DNA from 3 places in the Pseudoalteromonas sp. HL-AS1 genome. Region 1 is predicted to be linked to each of the others. Evidence: predicted binding sites of a transcription regulator. Region 1 holds the regulator's gene; each other region holds the start of a gene.
The links. The regulator FliA, encoded in region 1, starts transcription of late flagellar genes. The targets are predictions, from matches to a motif close to CTAAAGNTNNNNNNNNNNNNGCCGATA.
Positions count from the first base shown of each region.

Region 2: RB214_RS01560 (DUF5610 domain-containing protein) is a predicted target of FliA. The motif match lies at 1,685-1,711, and genes of this name have one in related genera.
Region 3: pomA (flagellar motor protein PomA) is a predicted target of FliA. The motif match lies at 1,735-1,761, and genes of this name have one in related genera.

Region 1 covers NZ_CP133569.1:2,569,626-2,573,915, forward strand. Annotated here, with positions in the region: gene RB214_RS11930 (chemotaxis protein CheA) at 1-624, opposite strand, end outside; gene RB214_RS11935 (protein phosphatase CheZ) at 640-1,413, opposite strand; gene cheY (chemotaxis response regulator CheY) at 1,431-1,814, opposite strand; gene RB214_RS11945 (RNA polymerase sigma factor FliA) at 1,855-2,565, opposite strand; gene RB214_RS11950 (MinD/ParA family protein) at 2,592-3,452, opposite strand; gene flhF (flagellar biosynthesis protein FlhF) at 3,445-4,290, opposite strand, start outside.
Region 2 covers NZ_CP133569.1:329,060-333,349, forward strand. Annotated here, with positions in the region: gene RB214_RS01550 (thiol:disulfide interchange protein DsbA/DsbL) at 1-416, shown strand, start outside; gene trmA (tRNA (uridine(54)-C5)-methyltransferase TrmA) at 481-1,578, opposite strand; gene RB214_RS01560 (DUF5610 domain-containing protein) at 1,741-2,880, shown strand; gene murI (glutamate racemase) at 2,946-3,746, shown strand; gene RB214_RS01570 (RNA-binding protein) at 3,709-4,188, opposite strand.
Region 3 covers NZ_CP133569.1:2,823,457-2,827,746, forward strand. Annotated here, with positions in the region: gene RB214_RS13120 (flagellar motor protein MotB) at 1-905, opposite strand, end outside; gene pomA (flagellar motor protein PomA) at 908-1,675, opposite strand; gene RB214_RS13130 (exodeoxyribonuclease VII small subunit) at 1,997-2,239, shown strand; gene ispA ((2E,6E)-farnesyl diphosphate synthase) at 2,242-3,129, shown strand; gene dxs (1-deoxy-D-xylulose-5-phosphate synthase) at 3,235-4,290, shown strand, end outside.

The DNA.
Region 1 (4,290 bases):
TGCTACTGGTTTTTCAACTGCAGGACCTTGTCCTTTACCGTGTAGCTCATCAAGTAAGCTTTCAAATTCGTCTTCAGTGATTTCATCTATTTCAGCATCGCTAACCGAAGGCGCTCCGCTAAATAGTTCATCAAATGCAAACGGATCTTCATCATCAGCTACCGGTGTATCCACCACTTCATTATGAGGTTGTTCAACCTCTGTTTGTGAAGAGGCTTCAGTGGCTTCGGCTTCTGTTGGAGGTAGACCTAAGATATGAAGAGTATGAAGTAATTCAGGATCTGCAGGTTCAGGCTTGTCTCTGTTTTGGATAGTCGCAAACATCTCATTAATGGTGTCTAGTGCTTGTAAAATAACATCCATTAACTCTGAGTTGACTGTTCGCACGCCTTGACGTAGTAAATCAAATACGTTTTCAGCACCGTGACAAGCATCAACAAGTTCTGTCATAGCTAAAAAGCCTGCACCACCTTTTACAGTGTGAAAACCTCTAAATATAGCGTTTAGTAACTCGGTATCTTCTGGATTATTTTCCAGCTCAACTAACTGTTCAGATAAAAGCTCTAGGATTTCTCCAGCCTCTACAAGAAAGTCTTGTAAAATATCTTCATCGACTTCAAACATGCAGTTACTCTCCTCTTAGAAGCCCAAACTTGATAAAAGATCATCAACTTCATCTTGATCAGATACAACATCATTACGCGATTCTTTATCAATGATAGGGCCTTCAGGACCTGCTAAAGTTTGTGTGGCAACTGGTTCTTTTATTTTTTGTTGTTCTACTTTATTCGCGGTGCTGTTAGTGTCGTCTTGTTCAGCAAACGCAGTTAAAAGATGCAGTAAACTTTCTTCTACTTCCCTAACAAGTTCAATAACACGGCGAATAACTTGACCTGTTAAGTCTTGATAGTCTTGAGCCATTAGTACATTTGTCATTAAGCTTTGAAGCTCATCAGTCTTATGATGAGAGTTGTTCATAAACTTATCGATGCTATGGCAAAGTTGCTTAAACTCACCAAGCTCAATCTCGCGGCTCATTAAACGATCCCATGTCGGTTTGATATGAGATATTTCGTCCGCTAACTGTTGGGCTATAGGAAGACTCGCTTCCACTGCATCCATTGTTTTATTAGCCGCATTTTCTGTCATTTCTATAACATAATTAAGCCGCTTTTTAGCATCTGGAATCGCATCTGTCGTTATATCAGTTAAGCGAGTATCAAGCTCAAAACTTTTAAGGGCTTCGTGCAGTTGACGAGTCAACTTTCCAACTTCAGCAAATAATTCAGATTGCTCTTTAGAAGCAGCCTCTAAAATCAACTGATTTGCTTTGTCTTGCTCATCATTTTCTAAAAAAACAACGAGCTGACGAGCTTGTTCTAACGTTATTTGAGGCGCAGCTGGTGCTGGCATAAGCCTCTCCCCCATCATTAGCCTAAGCGTTCAAATACTTTTTCTAATTTAGTTTTTAATGTTCCAGCCGTAAATGGCTTAACAATATAACCATTCACGCCAGCTTGCGCCGCAGCTATTATTTGTTCTTTTTTAGCTTCTGCCGTTACCATTAATACAGGGATATGTTTTAACTTCTCGTCTGCACGTATTGCTCTTAAAAGATCAATACCCTGCATTCCAGGCATATTCCAATCCGTAACTACAAAATCAAACACTTGATTTTGCAACATAGGCAAAGCTGTAGACCCATCATCAGCTTCTTGAACGTTAGTGAAACCTAAGTCACGTAACAGGTTTTTTATAATGCGTCTCATCGTTGAAAAATCATCGACTACAAGAATTTTCATGTTTTTATCCAAAACATCCCCCAGTGAGGTATTAACCTTTGTTTGCTTACTACTAATTTATCCAGTCATTGATTTTAGCTTTAAGCTTAATCATCGCCTGACCATGTATCTGACTTACACGCGATTCACTTACATCGAGTATATGTCCTATTTCTTTTAAATTCATTTCATCGTTATAGTATAAAGAAAGTACCATTGCATCACGCTCTGGTAATGACTTAATTGCACTTAGCAAAGACTCATTAAACCGATCATTTTTAACATTATTAAAAGGTTTATCTTGCGCTAAATCTTGGCCTACGGGAGTTATAACATCCTCATCAACACCAAGGTCTTCAATACCTAGTATTTTACTCGCATTCACATCATTTAAAATATGATGGTACTCATTGAGTGAAATTTCAAGTTTTTCAGCAACTTCTGTATCTGTTGGTTCGCGATTAAGACTACTTTCGAGTCCTGTAATTGCTTCTGCAACTTGCCGGCTTTTGCGATGTACTGAACGAGGAGCCCAATCACCACGGCGCATTTCATCAAGCATGGCACCGCGAATACGAATACCTGCAAAGGTTTCAAAGCTTGCGCCCTTAGTTGCATCGAAGTTTTTTGAAGCTTCTATTAAACCTATCATTCCTGATTGAATTAAATCATCAAGCTGAACGCTAGGTGGTAATCGAGCAATTAGATGACATGCCACTTTTTTGACAAGTGATGCATGTTTCTCAACAATCACATTTAAGTTTTGTGTTGATTGATATCCCATAGCTCTATTCACCAATATTGTCATAATTAACCGTTTACTAGTTTCTCAATGAAAAACTCTAAATGCCCAGATGGTTGGTTTGGTATTGGCCATTTAACTGCTTTGGTTGCCAGCGCTTTAAACGCGAGAGCGGCTGGCGAATTAGGAAAGAGCTCTACTATTACTTTTTGACGACGCGTTGCTTTGCGCATATTTTCGTCATAAGGAACCGTTGCTACTAGCTCCATTGACACATCTAAAAAGCGATCGGTAACTTTAGATAGTTTTGCAAACAATTCAGTACCTTCACGCATACTGCGGACCATATTTGCAACAATTTTGAACTTATAAACACCATGCTCGCGGCTTAATACTTTAATAAGTGCGTAAGCATCGGTTATTGATGTTGGTTCATCGCACACTACAACCATTACATCTTGTGCTGCTCGTGAGAAGCTTAGCACCATGTCTGAAATACCAGCGGCTGTATCTACAATTAAAATATCGAATTCGGTATTCAATTCGCTAAACGCACGAATTAGTCCAGCATGCTCCGATGGTGATAACTCAACCATACTTTGCGAACCCGATGTAGCGGGTACAATTTTAATACCAGCAGGACCTTCAACTAAAATTTCGTCAAGCTCACATTCACCAGACAAAACGTGTGACAAATTACGCTCTACACGTAAACCAAGCATCACATCACAATTTGCCAAACCTAAGTCAGCATCCAGTACTAGTACTCTATTACCTTGCTGCCCTAGTGCTATAGCAGTATTTAGAGAAACATTTGTTTTCCCCACCCCACCTTTACCACCGGTTACAGCGATAACTTTAACGCCGTTGTTATTGTTTTGACTCATTTTGCGCAGGCCGCTTGCTTGATCTAATACTGTGTTAATCATACATCCCTACTGTACTTGGCGCCACTGCTTGATGCCTTGAATGTTGTGCTTTTGTTCTTTTTAAATATAATTGCTCAGCCTTTTTCACTAGTTTTTCAGCATTTGCAACACGAATATCTTCTGGTACTCGTTGTCCATTAGTAAGATACCCTATTGGAAGGCGATTTTGAATCGCAATACTAATAATCTCACCCAAACTTAATGATTCATCCAACTTGGTAAAAATACAACCACTTAACTGTACTTTTTTAAAGTGGCGTACAGTTTCTTGTAGTACATTAATTTGCGCTGTGGCACTGAGTACTAGGTAGTTTCGAATATCCACACGCTGGTTGCGCATTAACGTATTTAACTGCTCAGTTAAGCGTAAATCTCGCTGGCTCATACCTGCCGTATCAATTAACACTAGACGTTTATTTCGTAAATGATATAAAACTTCAGCTAACTCATTAGCATCTTTAACTTGTTTTACACCACAACCAATAATACGACCGTAAGTTGCAAGCTGCTCATAAGCACCAATTCTGTACGTATCAGTGGTTATTAAGGCAACTTTATCGGCGCCATACTTTTGTGCACCTAGAGCTGCAAGCTTAGCAACTGTCGTGGTTTTGCCCACACCTGTTGGACCCACTAACGCATATACACCACCTTGGCGAAGTATTTCGTTATTGGTTGTTTGCATTTGATCTTCAACCATTGTTAGCAATGCTTTCCAGCCTTGTTGACGAGACACATCATCAGGTACAAAACATGCCATTTGCTGTGCTACTTCTTTATCGATACCCATACCGACTAAACGATCAACCATACAAGCGCGTGTTGGATCGCGACGCGC
Region 2 (4,290 bases), 1.4 Mb from region 1:
TTAAAAAGAGCCATGTTGATTTTGTAGGTGTACGTGACCCAGAAAACCAACAGATGATGAGCCAAGCACTGGCGACAGCTGAAGTGCTTCCACAAAAAGATCAGATTATTTCTGCAATCTTTAATCATATCCATACAAAGCGCGCTAAATTTAATGAGCTTGCAGATGTAAAAGATATATTTGTAGCGCAGGGCGTTGATGGTGATAAGTTTGATAAGCTGTTTAAAAGCTTCTCGGTACGTACGCTGAGCTCTAAAATGAAACGCGATCAAGACTACTTTAAAGAAAAAGGCGCACTACGTGGCGTACCTACCTTTATTGTAAATGGTAAGTACAAATTAAACCTAGGTCGTGAGTCGGGTATTACTAAACCTGAAGACATTAGCAAATTAATAAATTACCTAGCTAACAAGTAAGTTTAGCTAAAACAAAAAAAGCTCCTTAAGGAGCTTTTTTATGGGTAACGTTTACTGAGCGTATTTATTTGCGCTGTAAGAAAACGCCCGACTCAATGTGATGCGTATAAGGGAACTGATCAAATATAGCAAAGCGCTTAACGTTATGCGTACGTGTTAAGTGATCAAGGTCACGCTCAAGAGTTTCAGGATTACAGGATATATAAATTATGTTTTCGTAATTAGCCACTAAGTCACACGTTAATTCATCCATGCCCGCGCGTGGTGGATCAACTAATATGGTTTGGCAATCATAGCTTTTTAAATCAATCCCTTCTAAACGCGAAAAAGTACGCTCGCCATTCATTGCTTGAGTAAACTCTTCACTCGACATACGAATAATATCTAAGTTTTCTACGTTGTTTTTAGCAATGTTGTATTGAGCAGAGTGAACAGATGATTTTGATATTTCCGTCGCTAATACTTTATTAAAACAGCCCGCTAATGCAATTGAAAAGTTACCGTTACCGCAATACAGTTCTAATAAATCATTTTTAAGTGGTTTACATAAATCTTGCGCCCACTCCAGCATATTAATATTTACTTTTGCATTAGGCTGAGTAAAGCTATTTTCTACTTGTTGATAAATAAGCTCTTGACCATTAACTGTTAAACGCTCAGTTACAAAGTCATCACCCAGCACTTCTTTTTGTTTGCGAGCACGGCCTATAAAGTCAATTTTGTATTTACTGCTAAGCTTTTCTTTCAGTGCTTTAATTTCACTTAACCATTCATCATCCAGTGGTTTGTGATAAAGCAAGCTTACTAAAATTTCACCGCTTAGCGTTGATAGGTAATCGATTTGAAATAACTTACGGCGTAATATTTCACAAGGCTTAAGATTCTCAATCATCACCTGCATTATTTCACCTACTAGAGGCGCTGCTGGATCAAATGTATCAACACGGATTTTTTCTTTTGTTTGTTGATCAAACATAATGTGAAACAGATCGTCACCGTCGTGCCATACTCTAAATTCAGCACGTTGGCGGTAGTTAGTTGGCTCTGAGCTAAATACTTCTAATTGCTCCACACCAAAACGTTGAAACTGCGCACTAATACGCTGCTCTTTTTCACTTAACTGCGCTTGGTACTGTGTGGTATCTATTTTAATAACTGCCATTAACGCTACTACCTTATCTAAGATCTGTTTATCGGCGCTATTGTAGGGAGCGCTGCGTATTTGTCTAGTTTTGGCTAGCATTTATGCTGTTTTATTGAACATTGTACTTTAGTTTTTGTTGTTATAGCCGATAATAAACTACGCACGCTTAGGAGACGAATCATGAAAATAGGTAATTATGGCTTTACGCCAAACAACAACATCAATAAATTCAATAATAAAGCTGATATACAGCAACCTACAATTACGTCTCCTCAAGATAGCTATCAACAACGAGGCCGAGAGTTGGCTGCAAAGGTGCTTGGCGATAAAATGGCTGAGCAGCTTGGATTACCTATCGCAGAAAAAAAAGCAGATAAACCACTATTTGATTTTGATGAAATAGTAAAAAACGTACTCGATTTTGTAAGTAGTGCTGTAAATAAAGCAAAAGCTAACGGCGCTGATGACGAAAAGCTCAAAGATATGCTAGGCGATGCGCGCAAAGGAGTCCAAATAGGGATTGATGACGCTGTTGATGAACTCAAAGGTACTGGCGTATTTAATGATGACATGGAAGAGGGCATTAATAAGTCCAAAGAGGGAATTTACAATGGGCTGGATAAGTTTGAAGAGTCGTTATTTAACCCACAACCTGCCAGCGTAAATATAAGCCAGGCTCAATATGTCAGTATGACTAGCAATGCAGAGTATAAATTCACTACCGCAGAAGGCGATGAGGTAAGTATTAGCTTTGCTGATGCATTTGAATCTCAATCGGCAAGTGGCTATCAGCAAAACAGTAATAGTGAGTCGTTTGCAAGCTCATCATCGCAATCTCGACAGGTATCATTTTCGATGTCGGTAAATGGTGACTTAAACGAGCAAGAGCAAGAAGCTATTAATGCGATGATGGAAGACTTACAAGATTTAAGTAAAACCTTTTTTGGTGGTGATTTAGATGAAGCATTTGAACAAGCGCAAGAGCTGAGTTTAGACAGCGATCAGCTGGTGGCTTTTTCTATGGATTTACGCCAAACAAAAACAATAGCAACAGTTAAAAGCTATGAAGAATATAAACCAGCACCAGAAAAACAAGTAGCAGAGGGGTTAGCCCCTTTTAATGACGACCTTAAAAATGCTTTTGAAAAAGCGGGTGAGCTTGGATTACAAAATCAGCTAGCTGGCATTCTCCAATGGTTAAATCAAGATCAGGAACAAATAGATAAGTTAGTAGATTATACAAAGTCTATGTTCGAAAACCTTAATCAGTTAAATTCAGCAGCCGACAGGCTTACTGATTTAGAAGCCACGCAAAGTTAAACTACTTTCTTTTATAAAAACCTCATGGCAAACTGCCGATCTTAAAGTAAAGTAGGAACGGTAGTTTGTCAGCGCATATAATGGTCTTTGATTCAGGTATTGGTGGAACTACTGTACTTGAACATATCAAGCAAAGTATCCCCAATGCTCAGTACAGCTATTTTATGGATAATGCATTACTACCTTATGGTGCTCAGTCCCAACAAACTATAATTAACCGATTATGTTCACTTATTCATTTCATCAAAGCCAACACGCTTAACGTCGATTTAATTGTAATAGCGTGTAACACCGCTTCTACATCTGCACTCAGCGCTGTTCGCCAAATTACGGATATTCCTATTGTAGGTGTTGTGCCAGCAATAAAGCCTGCGGCAGAATTAACACGCTCAAATCATATTGGCTTGTTAGCCACACCGGCAACGGTCGCCAGTTCATACACAAAAACATTAATTGCTGAACATGCACGTAATGTAATCGTTAACCTTTATAGCAGTGTTGAATTAGTAACGTTAGCTGAGGAATGCTTTTTTACAGGTTCTTTCGATACAAATAAATTGTATCAAGTACTTGATGAACTACATATAGATAAAACTATAGATGTACTTGTACTAGGGTGTACGCACTTTCCGATATTAGCAGGGCCGATTAGTCAGTACTTTGAAGGGAATGTAAAATTACTTGATTCAGGTGTAGCGATAGCAAATAGAGTCAACTTCCTACTTAACCAACTTAACTTATGTGTGGATAAACAAACAGACATAAAAAAGCCGCTGCAATATTATGCAACGGCTGATGTGTTTAGCAATAAGCTAGCGGTAAAGCTAGTTACACTGACTGATCCGTCTCAGTACGTAGAGCATTAGAATCATCTTCTTGTTTTTGTTTTGCTTCACGTACCTTTAAAGTACGTTGTTGGAACTCGCTATCGTTCAAGTTATCAATTGCATTGTCTGCATCAGCTTGCGCCATTTCAACAAAACCAAATCCACGACGTTTGCCAGTATTCTTATCCTTTAATAAACGAACATTGAATACTTTGCCTTGTTCTTCAAATAATGCACGAACCACACCTTCGTTTGCACGATAAGGAAGGTTACCAACATAAAGCGTTTTTGTTTTAACTTCAGCTTCTTCAGTCACATCAGATGATATTGCAGCAATAGCAATCGCACCTATTAATAAACCAGCACCAAATAGTAATGCAGGGTTTAAAGCTAAGCCGCCTAAAGCAAACTCAACAACAACAAAACCAACTACAGCAAGAATAACAGAGAAGATAAAAGATTTTTGATCGGGTAATTTCATTTTAGATCTACCAATAAACAGGAAATAAACATTAATTTAACATTGTGAACTTGCTATCTTAACGCCTAAATCAAACATAGCAATGATATTTGTATTAAATAA
Region 3 (4,290 bases), 250 kb from region 1:
GGCGCTGACTCTTTTGCTTTACCTTGTAATATAGATATTTCTACTCGGCGATTCCTGCGGCGATCTTCATTTGAATCGTTTGGAACAAGTGGACGGGTATCAGCCCGACCCACTACCATCATGCGGTTTTTATCAAACCCTTGCACCGTTTGCAGCTCGCTTGCGACTGCTACGGCACGCTTTGATGATAGGTCCCAGTTGTTAATATATAACTCATTCGACACCTGAAAATCATCAGTATGTCCAGATACTGTTATTTCACCGGGTACATCTTTTAACAGCACACCAATATCTTGAATTATAGGTTTAAACTTAGGTTGTAAAAATGCACTACCTGAAGGAAATGAACCATTCTCTCTTATGCGAATAATTATTTGCTGCCCTAAAGACTCAAGCTCAATTGCGCCATCAATTATTTGTTTTTCAAGTTGTTGTGCAATTTTTTTAACAAGCTCGTTAGTTTGTTCCTGATCGGCTGCTGAAGTTGCTTGCTCTGACGATTGCTCTTGAGAAGTACTACGAGATTCCCCACCGCGTTTATCTCCGCGTTGCTCTTGCCTGCCGCCAGCTGAGCTTTCATCACCAGCCTGAAACTCTAACATTTGTTGAGTCATTTCGACTGTTTGCTGCTGAATGGTTTCTATTGGGGTTGGCTCTGGTTTGCCTGGGGTAAACTCAATGGCAATAACAGAGGTACCTTTAGGAATATCTTTCACTTCAATTTTATTCTGCACACCAAAAGCAAACTTCATAGAGCCCGCAATTTGTTTAAACTTAAGTACATCCATTTCTGAAAACGCAAGCAAGAGTACAAAAAAGCACATTAACAGTGACATTAAATCGGCAAACGTTCCCATCCATGCTGGTAGGCCTGGTGGTGGGCATTTGCACTCTTGATCAGACATAATTACTCCTCGGTATCTACTTTACGTTTAGATTCAGCTAAGTAATTTTTCAAAATACCTTCGATTACTTTTGGGTTTTGACCATCTTGTATACCTAAAATAGCATCCAAAATTAAACGCTGATTCATAGCCTCTTCGTCTTTACGCAGTTCAAGTTTTACCTGAATAGGAATTGCCACAACATTGGCTAAAAACGCACCATATAAAGTTGTTAATAGTGCTACTGCCATTGCCGGACCAATTGCCTTAGGGTCATCCATGTTAGACAACATTGCAACCAAACCAATTAGAGTACCAATCATGCCCATTGCAGGCCCTATATCAGCTAACGACTTAAATAAACCCGCGCCCAATTCATGGCGAGTCGTGGTTAGAGAAATATCTTTTTGAAGTGTAGCGCGAACTACATCTGCGTCGTGGCCATCAACGAGCATATCGACGCCTTTGCGCATAAAGGGGTTTGGAATTTCAGCTTCTTCGAGTGCTAAAAAACCGCCTTTACGAGCTGAATCCGCAAGCTCTACTGCTTTTTCGATAAGTATTTCTGGCGTCTCGATTTTAAACATAAACGCTTTGGCAACAACTTTACCTATCCCCAAAAATTGCGACATGGTGAAGTTTGATAAAACAATAAAGAGTGAACCACCAAATACAATAACCACAGACGGGGTATTGTAAAACATAGCCATTTCACCGCTACTACTCATAAACATAGACATGACAATTAAGCCAATTGCGCCTAGGATCCCGATTATGGTTGCTAAATCCACATTTCCTCCAGAAGTTTCATGCTTAATGGCCTTATCATAAATTTTTATTATTAACTGCTTATCGGCAACATATTGAATTGCTTAAGCCATTTTTATAAATAAACATAAAAAGCAGCCTTTAGCACTATTTTAGATCAAGTTATAAGGGCTACCTAATTATCAATTGATTTATTAAACCAACAGACCGCTATTAAGGCTTTATTAATGCACTTGAAATATAATTTAACGTTATAAAGGTAAAAAACCCATATCATCCTTTGACCTAGTTTAGCATTCCCCCTAAAATTGACCCCTAAATTTATTATGTAAGCTGAAATAAAGATGGCGACTAAAAAACCTGAAAACTTAAGTTTCGAACAAGCACTAGAAGAATTATCTACAATCGTTAGTGACATGGAACAAGGTGACTTATCGCTTGAGCAATCGTTAAAGCAATTTGAGCGTGGAATTGCATTAGCAAGTGCTTCATCTGGGAAATTACAGCAAGCAGAACAAAAAGTATCAATTTTGATGGGAAATGGCGAAAAGTCAGTACTTACAAATTTTGATAATGATATGGAATAGCTGTGAGCATAAAAAATCATATTGAACGTGCTCAAAAAGATGTAGTAGCGACCTTACAACAGCATTTTAAACAACCTCTCGATACAGAAGAAGCTGTAAAGAACGCCACCCAGTATGGATTATTTAATGGCGGTAAAAGATTACGTCCATTTTTAGTCTATGCCACAGGTAAAATGCTTGGCGCAAACCAGCAAGACTTAAATGTACTTGCTGCTGCAATTGAGTGCATTCATAGCTATTCGTTAGTTCATGATGACTTACCAGCTATGGACGATGACGACTTACGCCGTGGGCGCCCTACTTGCCACATAGAATTTGGCGAGGCAAATGCAGTTTTAGCGGGAGATGCTCTACAAACGCTTGCCTTTGAACTTATTGCAAATCATAAATTTGAATGCTCATCGCAAGTACAAGTAAAAATGATTGCTACACTTGCCCACGCATCAGGCCTTCAGGGAATGGTTGGTGGCCAAGGCCTTGATATAGCAGCAACTGATAAAGTAATTACCGTACAAGAGCTGGAGCGAATACATAAACTAAAAACCGGGGCTCTAATTAATTGCGCAATTACACTTGGTGCACTGTGCAGTGAAAAGGCTGATCAACAAACCTTAGAAAATTTAAGCGTTTTTGGGTATGCTATAGGGCTGGCGTTTCAAGTACACGACGACATTTTAGATGTTGAAGGCGATACGGTTACTTTAGGTAAACCACAAGGCTCCGATATTGCCGCGAATAAAGCGACATATCCGGCGTTATTAGGTATGCTAGGCGCTAAAGAAAAGGCGCAAAATTTAATACAACAAGCCCATGAAGCGTTGGCTAATATAGATGCTGACACAACACTTCTTGCGTCGCTAGCAAATTACCTAATTGAGCGTGACCACTAATTTTTGCTCATACGTATTGCAATTAGCACTGACATTATTACTCAACATTAATTATTCGTAAAAGCTTTGGATTAATTAATGTTAGCGAAGGATATATATAAAACCATGACACTTGATAGTAGCAAGTATCCATTACTTAATTTGGTTGACGAGCCAGCCCAATTGCGTGATTTAGCGCAAGACAAACTCCCTGCATTTAGCAATGAGCTGCGCGATTATTTACTCAACTCAGTATCGCAAAGTAGCGGTCATCTAGCGTCTGGTTTAGGGACGGTTGAACTAACCGTTGCGCTGCATTATGTTTATAACACTCCAGACGATCGTCTAGTTTGGGATGTGGGTCATCAAGCTTATCCACACAAAATCCTTACAGGTCGTCGCGACCAAATGCACACTATTCGTCAAAAAGACGGTTTACACCCTTTTCCATTTCGCGATGAAAGTCAATACGATACGTTTAGCGTAGGCCATTCAAGCACATCTATTTCAGCTGCTTTAGGCATGTCTATTGCCGCACAAAAAGAAGGTAAAGGTCGAAAGTCTGTTGCCATTATTGGCGACGGGGCTATAACCGCAGGCATGGCATTTGAAGCGATGAATCATTTAGGTGATGTTAAATCAGACATGCTTATTATTTTAAATGATAACGAAATGTCGATTTCTGAAAATGTTGGCGCATTAACAAATCACTTTGCCCGAATTCTATCAGGTAGCTTTTATACTAACATTCGTGAAGGCAGTAAAAAGTTACTCTCAGGTGTGCCTCCGGTAAAACAACTTGCCAGTAAAATGGAAGAGCACATTAAGGGCATGATGATCCCGGGAACCTTCTTTGAAGAATTAGGCCTAAATTACATAGGCCCAATTGATGGTCACGATGTAAACATGCTTGTAGATACATTACGTAATATGCGTAATTTAAAAGGCCCACAGCTTTTACATATAAAAACGCAAAAAGGTAAGGGCTATAAACCGGCTGAAGCCGATCCTATTGGCTACCATGGTGTACCAAAATTCGATCCAAGCACAACTAGCCTGCCTAAATCTAAACCTAGCGCAGCTACTTTTTCAAAAGTTTTTGGCGATTGGTTATGCGACATGGCAAAGCAAGACAGTAAGTTAATGGCTATTACGCCAGCAATGCGCGAAGGCTCTGGCATG